DNA from 3 places in the Marinobacter antarcticus genome. Region 2 is predicted to be linked to each of the others. Evidence: predicted binding sites of a transcription regulator. Region 2 holds the regulator's gene; each other region holds the start of a gene.
What was found. Region 2 encodes sigma-54, which starts transcription at its own class of promoters, with help from an activator protein. Its sites were predicted from a motif close to ANTGGCATNNANNTTGCTNT; they were not measured.
Positions count from the first base shown of each region.

Region 1 (4,179 bases), on a different contig from region 2:
CCTCTACATTATTCATATCACACAGGGTGTCTGAGATATGCAGCTGATCCAACCCACTGATACAGACGATGTCGCCAGCCTGGGCTTCGTTCACTTCAACCCGATGCAGACCGGAGTGGCCCATGATCTTCAGAATACGGCCCTGACGTTTCTTGCCATCTGCGCCGATGGCAACCACCGGGGTATTGGTTTTCACCTTGCCGCGGGCGATACGGCCGATACCGATCACGCCCAAAAAGCTACTGTAGTCCAGCTGCGAGATCTGCATCTGGAAAGGGCCATCCATATCCACCGCAGGCGCAGGCACGTGATCGACGATCGCTTGGAACACAGCGTCCATGTTGTCACTGAGGTCTTCATGATCCAGACCGGCAACACCGTTCAGCGCGCTGGCATAAACAATGGGAAAGTCCAGTTGCTCGTCGGTAGCGCCCAAGCTGTCAAACAGATCGAATACCTGATCTACAACCCAATCCGGGCGCGCGCCCGGGCGATCGACTTTATTGACCACAACAATTGGGCGCAGCCCGGCCGCGAACGCTTTCTGGGTTACGAAGCGTGTCTGCGGCATGGGCCCGTCGATGGAATCGACCACCAACAGCACACAATCGACCATGCTCATCACCCGCTCTACTTCGCCACCAAAATCCGCGTGGCCCGGGGTGTCTACAATATTGATATCGTAGCCGTTCCATTTCAGCGCAGTGTTTTTGGCCAAAATGGTGATGCCACGCTCTTTTTCCTGATCGTTGGAATCCATGACGCGCTCGTTCTCGAGCTCTTTGCGATCCAGAGTGCCGGACAAGCGCAGCAGCTTGTCTACGAGCGTGGTTTTACCATGGTCAACGTGGGCAATAATGGCAATATTACGAAGTTTTTCAATCACAAAATTATTCCTGCGGCATGCACTCAATGACCTGAGAGGGTCGTTCGCAGGCGAGGCCCGCGCATGCCATCTCAAATCCGTAAAATGAACTCATCCACCGAAACCTGCAGGTCCGGCGCCTCACATGTGTCTACCAGATCGATAATCCGGGCACATGCGGAGAAAATGAAGCGGCGCGCAGTATATCGAAAACTCTGCACCGTTTATATGAAGAAGAACGCCTATTTCTTAATCAGTTTCATTTGGCGAACGAAGCGCACCATATTGGGGCGTATCCGTAAGCGACCCTATAAATATGCACCATTCTGGTTCAACACTGCGCTGCCGGGGCAGATCAATCACCTGAATTCATTCAAGCGAGCCGGCTGGAGACGCGGCACCCGATCGCAAAACCGCTGCTGCAGGGCGGCCGGTCAAAACTGGCAAGCACCTTGCTTTGAATCACGTATCAGGTTTTTCGAGCATCTGTAAAACCAAAATATGAAGGTAAGAATCAATAGCTTTTGCTAAGCTGCGCAGGCCTGAACAACAAACCGGAATTCAGCCCCTCAGAGCAATCCGGAACATGATCACGAATACACCCGCAGTGCGGGATTACTTACGGAGCATTCACAATGTCCAAGACAGTTGATTTGATTAAAGAACACGAAGTGAAATGGGTCGATATGCGCTTCACCGACAGCCGGGGCAAAGAACAGCACGTCACCATTCCTGCAACTGAGGTCGATGAGGACTTCTTCGCTGAAGGCAAGATGTTTGACGGCTCCTCCATCTCCGGCTGGAAAGGCATCAACGAATCCGACATGATCCTGATGCCGGACGACAGCAGCTCCGTTCTTGATCCGTTCACCGAAGAAAGCACCATCAACATTACCTGTGACATTGTTGAGCCTTCTACCATGCAAGGCTACGAGCGGGATCCGCGCTCTGTTGCCCGCCGGGCCGAGGAATACCTGAAATCCACCGGTATCGCAGATGGTGCTCTGTTTGGCCCTGAGCCCGAGTTCTTCGTCTTCGATTCTGCAAAGTGGAAAACCGACATGCAGGGTTCCATGTACTCGCTTCACTCAGAAGAAGCAGCGTGGGTCTCCGGCGACGACTTTGACAAAAACAACATTGGCCACCGGCCAGGCGTAAAAGGCGGCTACTTTCCGGTACCTCCGGTGGACAGCCTGCACGACCTGCGTGGCGCCATGTGCGCGGCGATGGAATCCATGGGCCTGGTTATTGAAGTTCATCACCACGAAGTGGGCACTGCGGGCCAGTGTGAAATCGGTGTTGGCGCCAACACGCTGACCAAGAAGGCCGACGAGGTCCAGATCCTGAAATACTGCGTGCACAACGTGGCACACGCCTACGGGAAAACAGCCACCTTCATGCCCAAGCCCGTGGTCGGCGACAACGGTTCCGGCATGCACGTACACATGAGTCTGAACAAAGACGGCAAAAACCTGTTCGCAGGCGACAGCTACGCGGGCCTGAGTGAAATGGCGCTGTTCTACGTTGGCGGCATCATCAAGCACGCCAAAGCTATTAACGCGTTCACCAATCCGGCTACAAACAGCTATAAGCGCCTGGTTCCCGGGTACGAAGCGCCGGTTATGCTGGCTTATTCTGCGCGCAATCGCTCTGCGTCCATCCGCATTCCGTATGTAACCAGCCCGAAAGCCCGCCGTGTCGAAGTGCGCTTCCCTGACCCGGCTGCCAACCCATACCTGGCGTTTGCTGCGCTGATGATGGCCGGCCTGGATGGTATCCAGAACAAGATTCACCCGGGCGATGCCATGGATAAGGATCTGTACGACCTGCCCAAAGAGGAAGCCCTCAGCATCCCGAAGGTTGCTGAAACTCTGCAGGAAGCACTGGATTGCCTGAAGGAAGACCATGAGTTCCTGACCCGTGGCGGCGTCTTCACTGAAGATATGATCCAGGGCTACATCGATCTTAAGCGTGGCGAAGTTGAGCGTATCAACATGACCACTCACCCGGTTGAATTCGAACTGTATTATTCTTGCTAAATCCGCCCCGGTGGTTCCTGCTAAAATTGCTTTAGGCAATTAGCAGTATCTGAAGCCTCGCTCACAAAGAGCGGGGCTTTTTTGTGGGGCCGCCCTTAACGATATGTAACCAACATCTCTCCCTGCTGCATTGAAAAGGCGTGTCCGGCCATTGATAATCAGTAAAAATACTAAGACAGGTTGTGCTTATGAACCCAAGGCTTGGAATGACCGCAGGGCTATTGCTCCTGATCGCAGGGCCCGTGGCCGCAGAGGTTTACCGCAATGTGGATGCCCGGGGCAATGTAACCTTCTCCGACGAACCGTCGAAAGGCGCAGAGACTGTGAAGGTGAAGCCGGTTACGACAATTACCCTCCCCAAACCGCAAAACGTCAGGGAAACCGACAAACTCAGGGAGGAAGTAAAACGGGAAGGCTCGGTTTATGAGAGCGTCTCGTTCACCTACCCTGAAGATGAACAAGCATTCTACAGCGGCAGTGGCGACGTGCGCTTTGAAATGCGCAGCACGCCAGGCCTTGAGCCAGAGCACAAATACGAAGTAACGCTGGATGGTCAGCCAGTTGGCCAGAGCGCTTCCGGCGCTGTGACCGTTAACAATATATTCCGGGGCACACACGAGGCCGGCATTCACATTGTGGACAGAAATGGTGTCCAGATTAAATCCGGCAGCCCAATTCGGTTCACTGTTCATCGCCCTTCTACTCAGAATTAGCGCCAAGCCACCGCACCAATTTGGTGCGATGGCACTGCAATTGTGCTAATCTCCAGGCAGCATCGGGACTAAGCGTTCAGGCTGCCCGACTCCTTTCGTTGCAGACCCGCCCTGAAATAACGCGCCTTCGGGTTGCTTGCCCAAGCAGCCCGGCCGTCCTCCGAAATTGGTTCAGTTTTTGCTACTTCCTGTTACAGCGGTTAAGCGAGATACAGGGAGCGCATGGCAAGACACCCCTCCGGCTTAAACCAACAGGAAGCACGTATGGCAAACTCACCAGCCAACGCAAACAGGTACAAGGGCATGCTGGACAACCTCACGACCGCGGTTCTTGTGCTGGAGAGCGATTTGATAATCCGGTATCTGAACCCAGCGGCAGAAAGCCTGCTTGAAACCAGCATGACCCATAGCTCAGGACTTCATCTCCGCGACATCCTTCTTGGTGCAGAGAGCACCCTCAACACCCTGCGCACTGCAGCTGAATCGGGCCAGTCTTACACTCGCCGGGAAACAGAATTCCTTCTGGCTAGCGGTTCACAAAGGATTGTGGACTACACTGTTT
Region 1 covers NZ_FRAQ01000005.1:125,144-129,322, forward strand. The annotation lists gene typA (translational GTPase TypA) at 1-886, opposite strand, end outside; gene glnA (glutamate--ammonia ligase) at 1,501-2,904, shown strand; gene BUA49_RS16945 (DUF4124 domain-containing protein) at 3,093-3,617, shown strand; gene glnL (nitrogen regulation protein NR(II)) at 3,882-4,179, shown strand, end outside.
Region 1: the regulator sigma-54 is predicted to act here: its motif matches at 1,305-1,324, upstream of glnA (glutamate--ammonia ligase).

Region 2 (4,179 bases):
CACCATATCCCGAAGTTCGTACATCGAGAGGCCCGTGGTATTGATGTAGAGATCCGACAGTTTGGAAAGGGGTTCCAGCAGAATCTTTTCGTTAGTGATGGCCTCTCTGAGAGATGTTTTATCATCGCTGAGGGGGTGCTTGCGACGGGTCGCGTGGAACCGCTGTAGCAGGGACTGTTCATCCGCATCCAGATAGATGACCTCGGCCTGGATGTCGTCTCTGCGAAGCTTGCGGTAAATCTCCTCAAAATTGCCCAGCTCCCCAGACAGGTTGCGGGCATCAATGCTGACGGCCATCTTGTCGAGCCGCCCAGGCGCGCTCTGGTTGGCGGCTTCCCGGGTGAGAGGGAACAGAAGTCCGATCGGCAGGTTATCAATACAGTAGTATCCGAGGTCTTCCAGTACGTGAAGAGCGGTGCTCTTGCCGGAGCCGGACCGGCCACTGACGATGATCAGCTTCATGGTGAAACAGCCTGTTACCAGAGTGGATATCAGCCGCTTGCGGCGGTCATGCGTTGGTAAAGCGTACCCGCATCTTCGCACTGCCTGAGGCGGTCGCAGAAGGTGCGCTCATTGAATTTCTCTGCGAGCTGGCTCAGTAGCTCAAGATGCTCGCTGGTGGCTTCCTTGGGCACAACAAGTGCAAACACAAGATCCACCGGCTGGTTATCAATAGCATCAAACTCGACGGCTTCTTCCAGAGTTATCAGAACGCCGATCACGTGTTCAAGCCCTTCCAGCCGACAGTGGGGGATGGCGATTCCCTGACCAATTCCCGTGCTGCCCAGTCGCTCACGAGCGATCAGATTGTTGAAAATCTGACCCTCTCCGAGTGAATCATTGTGCTGACGGATCTGCTCGGCAATGAACTCCAGAACCCGCTTTTTACTCGATGCGGGTACCTTACACAGGGTCAGTTCCGGTGCAAGAATGTTGTCTATTGTCAGGGATGTGTCGCTCATGAATCGACCGCGCTTCCGTTAAAAAAAGCTGCGACACGTTGTCCGCGCCGCAGCTTGATTAGATGACATGCCTGAAAACAGCCGCCTAGCGGGCTGCGTTTCCATGCATCCTGTCCACACTCTTTTCTTTATGCTTGAGGATCTGTCGATCAAGCTTGTCGACGAGGCCGTCGATAGCTGCGTACATATCCTCACTTTCCGCCTTTGCGTGAATCTCACCACCCACCACGTGAAGCGTAGCCTCCGCGATCTGACGAACCTTATCCACTTCCAGTGTTACCTGGCAATTACTGATGTGGTCAAAGTGCCGCTCCAGTCGTTCAAACTTTTCGGATACATAGTCCTTCAGGGCGGGAGTCAGTTCTACGTGATGGCCTGAAATATTGAGTTGCATAGACGTCTCCTGTTGTCATCCGTCCCGGCTCCAGGAGCCGGGCTGAGTGCTGGCGCTTGTGGCTGCGTCAGCGAAATCCGTGTGAACCGGCCAGCGGTGCCCGGTTTAAACCAGGCGCTTGCGTTCGTTCGAGGGCGGAATGTGCATCGCCTCGCGATATTTTGCAACCGTGCGCCGAGCCACCTTGATTCCCTCTTCTCCAAGCATGGCCGCAATCTTGCTGTCACTCAACGGCTTTTTCGGTGTTTCCGCTGCAATGAGCTTTTTGATCATGGCGCGGATCGCGGTTGAGGAGCATTCGCCGCCTTCGTCGGTGCTGACGTGGCTGGAGAAAAAGTACTTCAGTTCAAAAATGCCCCGCGGTGTGTGCATGTATTTCTGCGTGGTTACACGGGAAATAGTGGATTCGTGCATTTCCACAACCTGGGCAATATCCGAGAGAATCAGCGGCTTCATTGCTTCTTCCCCGTGATCCAGAAAACCCTGCTGATACTCGACAATACGTGTGGCAACCTTCAGCAGTGTTTCGTTCCGGCTTTGCAGGCTTTTTATGAACCACTTTGCCTCCTGAAGCTGGTCGCGGAGATAGGTGTTATCGGCGCTGCTATCGGCTCGTCTTATTAATGAAGCATAGCTGGCATTCACGCGTATGCGCGGAGCAATTTCGGGGTTCAGTTCCACACGCCAGCGGCCGTTGTGTTTGCGCACGATGACATCGGGAATAACGTAATCCGGCTCTGTGCGGTCGATGATGTCACCCGGCCGCGGGTTGAGGCTGGTGATCAGCGCAAGTACGTCGCGCAACTGATCTTCTTTAAGGCGGCTGCGGCGAAGCAGTTGGGCGTAGTCGCGGTTGCCCAACAGATTTATGTAATGGGTGATGACGAGCCGGGCCTGGGCGAGCCAGGGGGTTTCCGGGGGCAGCTGGTTAAGCTGGATAAGCAGGCAGTCCTGAAGATCCCGGGCAAAAACCCCTGGCGGGTCGAAGTACTGTAGCCGGCGTAAAACGGCTTCCACTTCATCCATCTCAAGAGGGTCTTCATCAGCATCGTCGGTCAGGCCTGCGTATATGTCCTCAAGAGAGCTGGTTAGATACCCCCGTTCGTCTACCGCATCCATCAGGGCGTGAGCAATGGCCTGATCCCGTTCATTCAAAGGTGTGAGGTTGAGCTGCCACTCAAGGTGATCCCTGAGGGTTTCGGTCGGTGAGTTCCGGGTTTCGAAATCGTGGTCGCTTTCGTCGTCATTCCGCGCAGCCGGGGCGGGGGCGGACTGGTAAACATCTTCCCAGGCGGTATCGACGGGAAGATCGTCGGGAAGCGTATCCGGGATTTCGTTTTCAGATTGCCAGTCCGGGCCGCTTTCGCTCTCATCCCAGTCGGAGGTGGCAGCCTCGGCAGACGCCTCAGGAGATGTTTCGTTAGCGGTGTTGTCTTGATTCTGATCACCGTCGGCTGACGGCGTTTCAGTTTGGTCGTCATCTTCCGAAGCTTCCAGCAGGGGATTGGATTCCAGGGCTTGCTGGATTTCCTGCTGAAGATCGAGAGTTGATAACTGCAGAAGCCTGATCGCCTGTTGCAGCTGGGGCGTCATTGTCAGGCTCTGACCCAGCTTTAATTGTAATGAGGCTTTCATAACCATCGCTCAGGATCCGTCACTCATACCCGCTCTGAATTTCTTGCATCGGCTAAAAAATCTATGTATGGCGGCAACTTGCCGCCATTTTTGAGTACCCTTGCAAGTTCTTTGCCGAGTTTACTTGCTCCGGGTCAGCAAAACAATCGAACGGGTGTATCCGGATGCCGAAAACAGATGCTACAGGTGGAATTCGTTGCCAAGATACACTTCTTTAACCTGTTGATTGGCGAGAATGGTTTCGGAGTTTCCGGAGGCGATAATGTGGCCACCAGAAACAATGTAAGCGTTCTCGCAGATATCCAGTGTTTCGCGCACGTTGTGGTCGGTAATCAGAACGCCGATGCCCTTGTCCCGGAGGTGGCGGATGATCTGCTTGATATCACTGACAGAGATGGGATCTACCCCGGCAAACGGCTCGTCCAACAGAATGAAGGCAGGCTCCATTGCCAGGGCACGGGCAATTTCCACCCGGCGCCGCTCGCCCCCGGAGAGTGCCATGCCCAGGCTGTCGCGGATGTGGGTAATGTGAAACTCTTCCAGCAGGTGTTCGAGCTTGCTCAGGCGTTCAGCACGGCCGAGGTTCTTTCGGGTTTCCAGAATCGCCATGATGTTATCCCGCACGGATAGCTTGCGGAACACCGAAGCCTCCTGAGGCAGGTAGCCGATGCCTTTGCGGGCCCGGCCATGCATGGGCAGAGACGTGATATCCTGGCTGTCGATGGTTATGCGGCCGTTATCGGCGTTTACCAGCCCCACGATCATGTAAAAGCAGGTGGTTTTGCCGGCGCCGTTCGGGCCGAGCAGGCCGACGATTTCACCGCTGCGAATTTCCAGCGAGACATCAATGACCACTTTTTTCTGCTTATAGCTTTTTGCCAGGTTGCTCGCTCTGAGAACTGCCATCGGATCCCTGTTTGCCGTTATTTTGTGGAGTTGCTGCTGCCGCGGGGCTGAATGACCATCTCAACCCGGCCCGGGCCAGCGCCGGTATCTTCGCTGCCTGCTGCGGTGACCACCCGTTGCTCGGTATCGTAATGAATAATGTCGCCGCGGAATATGTTGCCATTCTGCTCAATCACAGCCTCCCGTTCAAAGGTGAGCTGTTTGTCTGAGGCAGACCAGGTGATGTTCCGGGCTTTGGCATCGGTTTCACCTTCGCCGCTGGCAACGGGTTGCTGGTATCGG
Region 2 covers NZ_FRAQ01000001.1:1,733,822-1,738,000, forward strand. The annotation lists gene rapZ (RNase adapter RapZ) at 1-462, opposite strand, end outside; gene ptsN (PTS IIA-like nitrogen regulatory protein PtsN) at 492-962, opposite strand; gene hpf (ribosome hibernation promoting factor) at 1,048-1,356, opposite strand; gene BUA49_RS08165 (RNA polymerase factor sigma-54) at 1,462-2,991, opposite strand; gene lptB (LPS export ABC transporter ATP-binding protein) at 3,172-3,897, opposite strand; gene lptA (lipopolysaccharide transport periplasmic protein LptA) at 3,915-4,179, opposite strand, start outside.

Region 3 (4,179 bases), on a different contig from region 2:
TGACCCGGTGGAAAATCGTGCCATCAAAATAACCATCGCGGGCATACTGCAGAAAGTTCTCGACCGTTTTCGGAGCGACATCCGGGCGGAGTTGCAGTTCAATGGCACCTTCGCTGGTCAGGATCCGTACTTTCGGCAGCGCCGCTTTCGTGTCAGTAGTGTCGGTCTGGGCGTGGGCCTGAAGCGTTAAAAAGGACAAACCTAGAATCATAATCAGGACGTGCATCACGTTAGTCAGTGGTTTTACCAAATTTGTCATTTCCGGGGCTCTCAGTCGGTTAGCGGCAGGTAGAGTTCCTGCAATAATCACATGGACTTGATCGTATTTCGATCTTAACAGATTTGATTCATTGTTCGAGAAGCACGCCAGCGCAGAATTGACGATAGCTCGCTGCTTGACCGCATTGGCCTCATTGCCGGTATGGCGGAGAGTGTCTCTGGTGAGTGCGGCGCGCTGATCAGGCGCTGGCAAGAACCGTGCGGCTTGATACGGTTGTTTGCTGGCCCTTGGCGCCGTATAGCTTCTGTTGGCCGGAGGCGCCCCTGAAGATGTCCGTAAGCCGGGTCAGGCGCTTCTGCAGATGGTTAATAATCCGCCCGTTGTTTTCGTTAAGAATGTGGCATTCCCGAAGCTTTGTATCAGCTTCCTGCCAGAGGGCGTAAAGATCATTGAGGCCGGCGCTGCGGATAAAGCGGGAAGGGTCGCCGCTGTCTGGCCGGAACCCCATTGCTACAAGTGTGCGGATCTTTTGCTTTGCGCGCTCCCGTATTTCTCCGAGAACGGCGTTCTTTTCCTGAGTCAGTGTCTCGAGAACTTTGGTATCAGAACCGGACAGGCAGGACTTCTCCTTTTGCAGAATCTCCGCCAGAGTTTCAAGCTGGCGGACATCCAGGGAAAGGAGATTCTTCAGATCATCAATTGCAGCCATGATTTACTCACCCGAAAATGCTTTTATCCATATCAAGCATTTTCTGGGCCAATTTTTCTGCATCGACTTTATAGGTGCCGTTTTCGAGCGCTGAGCGAATCTCTTCAATCCGCCCATCATCCATTTCAGGATAATCTCCCAGCTTCTGTTCAAGCTGTTTAAGATTCTTGGCCTGACTGCTCAGGTTTACGTTCTCGCCGCGCGCACTCTGGGCCTTGGCATTGGCCTGTTCCGGGGTCGTTTTCCCGGTATTCTGGCTGGTGGCGGGCTTGTCGGCCGTTGTTCTCTGGGTGTTGACCTGGCCTTGGCCAATTCCATTTAAGTCAACTGACATATCATTACCTGCTTTACAGTTGAGCCGCACATACGTGGGCTGACTCGGGTTTATATCCACTTAACGGCACAATGCCGGCATACTTTAGGGGCGGATATATGCTTTTTGTTAACATTTCGTCACATTCATGACGGGTATTTGCGACGGCGGTCATCCGGTGGCAGTTTTTTGCCGGCGGAAAGAATCTGCCAGTCAATAGTCGCAGAGACCACTACATTGGCACCTCGACGTGGCCGGGTGCAGTAACGTTCGCCCTTACGGTGCGAGACGAGGCAAGGTTTTCTACCAGAACCTGCTCGCCAATGGATGCGTTAGCCAGGGCTTTGCCACGGGAACGAACCGAAAAGGATCCGCTGCGGGCAGTGATAATAACATGGTCGCCCCGCGTAACGGCATCAGGTGCTTCAAGAAGATCCGGCGTCAGAACCGAGCCCGCATTTACCGGTCGGCGAACAACCATGCCTTCTATAAGGTCAACGTCGGTCATTATTCCTCGTCGGGTGGCATTAACGACGACAGAACGGGTTTTAAGCATGCCGGTTGTTATCCGCTCACCCCGTCCGAAAGGACGGGCTGCAACCAGCGCGGGGCCACTGATCGAAACCGTGGTTGTTACGAACATACGCCAGGGTCGCTCGCCGCTGCAGGCTACCTGTATAGAGGGATGCTCACTTTTCCAGGGATCACCGGTAAATTCCACAGCAAGAGGGGCCGAGCAAGGTGCGAGGGCAATTCTGCTATCGATACCGCCTGTCTCAAACGTAACCTTATAACCCTCTTTGGCTTGGGTGCGGCCAAAGGCAGCAAGAAATGATGTGGTCGCCAGGCGAATATCATCCGCAGTCGTTTCTGCCAGCACAGGGGTGGCCAAGGCCGACATGAATATGAGCGAGACTAAAAGCGTGGTGCGCATATGTCCTGGTTTGTCCTATGCTGTCAGTATTACGGCAAAATTACGCATGTAAATGCCTAAGGATTGCGGTATTCCGGCCGTTAAACTGGTTAATCCGCTTTTGGGCGACGTTATTCTGTCATCCAGGCAACTCATTCTAAAGAACAGCAAAATGCATGCCGGTGCTTCCGGCCGGCCAGAGGAGACTGCTATGGCAGGGGTATTGGACAGTGTTAACCAGCGTACGCAGCTTGTCGGGCAGAATCGCCTTGAACTTCTTCTGTTCCGTTTGCGTGGGCGACAGATATACGGCATCAATGTGTTTAAGGTTAAGGAGGTGCTGCAGTGCCCCAAACTGTCTTCCATACCTAACAGCCGTGCGGTAGTTCGCGGTGTGGCCCACACCCGGGGCGAAACAATCCCGATAATTGATTTGGGTATGGCTATTGGTCTGCCGGGTATTCCTCAGGAAGACCTGCCCAACAGCTTTGTGATTATTACCGAGTACAACCGCAAAACTCAGGGGTTCCTGGTAACCGCGGTAGACCGCATCATGAACATGAACTGGGAAGATATTCTTCCTCCCCCCAAGGGCACTGGTAAGGATATCTACCTTACGGCGGTCACGAAAATCGATGATAAACTGGCTGAAATCATAGATGTAGAGAAGATTCTTTCAGAGGTTTCTCCTCTCCGGGAGGATGTAACCGAAGCAATTCTGAGCAAAAGCGCTGAGCGGGTTTCGGGGCATCTGCCGGTTCTGGTAGTTGATGACTCCGCGGTGGCACGCCGCCAGATAGAGCGCTGCCTTATAGCGATTGGCATGGAAGTGGTAACTCGGAATGATGGTAAGCAGGCCCTCCAATACCTCAAAGAAATTACGGCAGACGGCTCAAAAGCAAAGGACCTTCTTTCACTGATAATCTCCGATGTAGAAATGCCCGAAATGGACGGGTATACACTGGTTACCCGGATCAAGAGTGATCCCGCACTCGCTGATCTGTTTGTTATGCTCCATACCTCATTGAGTGGCGTATTCAACAAAGCGATGGTACAGAAAGTCGGCGCGGATGATTTTATGGCAAAATTCAGCCCTGATGAGCTCGCTGAACGAATCATGGAAATCGTCGACCAGAGCTGACCCTTTATTCATCCGGTAATTCATTAAGAACTGAGAGCCAATGAAAGCGGAAATTACCCCACAGGAATATGAAGCCTTCAAATCGTTCCTGCAGGATGCGTGTGGTATTTTGTTGGGAGACAACAAACAATACCTTGTGAAAAGCCGGTTACGGCGGGTTCTGGAAGAGAATGGGCTGAATTCTCTTGGGGCGTTACTTGAACGCCTGAAAAGGCCGGGGCGGGCCAGCCTCAAGGAGGTGGTAATAGATGCTATGACCACCAACGAAACTCTCTGGTTCCGGGACAATCATCCGTTCCGTATTCTGCAGGAAAAGCTGCTTCCGGAATTTGCGGCGCGCTCCTCTCTCGCGCCCTTACGAGTCTGGTCGGCTGCATGCTCTACAGGGCAGGAGCCGTACTCGGCAGGTATGATCGTCGATGAGTTCAGGCGCCAGAAGCCCGGGAAACTCCGTGATGTAAAAATTACAGCGACGGATATATCGAAAAGCGTACTCGAGGTGGCGCGCCGCGGTGAATACGAGATGATCGCCATTGGCCGTGGGCTGTCGCCGGAACGCCAGAAACAGTTCTTCACACCTTCTGCAAATGGTGGCTGGCAGATCCGGCCACAGATCAAAAGCATGGTTGAGTTCAAGGAGCTAAACCTGCTCGAGCGCTACATGCTGGGCAAGTTTGATATAGTGATGTGCCGGAATGTGCTGATCTACTTCTCCGCAGACCTGAAGAAAGACATCCTGACCCGCATTCATGCCACGCTGAATCCCGGTGGCTATCTGATACTGGGTGCTTCGGAATCCCTTAACGGCCTACCGGATCTTTACGAGATGGTGCAGTGCCAGCCTGGAATCATCTACAGGAAGAAATGAGTAATGCCCTTTAAC
Region 3 covers NZ_FRAQ01000002.1:318,637-322,815, forward strand. The annotation lists gene BUA49_RS12805 (peptidylprolyl isomerase) at 1-211, opposite strand, end outside; gene BUA49_RS12810 (flagella synthesis protein FlgN) at 459-929, opposite strand; gene flgM (flagellar biosynthesis anti-sigma factor FlgM) at 937-1,263, opposite strand; gene flgA (flagellar basal body P-ring formation chaperone FlgA) at 1,475-2,176, opposite strand; gene BUA49_RS12825 (chemotaxis protein CheV) at 2,367-3,296, shown strand; gene BUA49_RS12830 (CheR family methyltransferase) at 3,337-4,164, shown strand; gene BUA49_RS12835 (MFS transporter) at 4,168-4,179, shown strand, end outside.
Region 3: the regulator sigma-54 is predicted to act here: its motif matches at 2,320-2,339, upstream of flgA (flagellar basal body P-ring formation chaperone FlgA).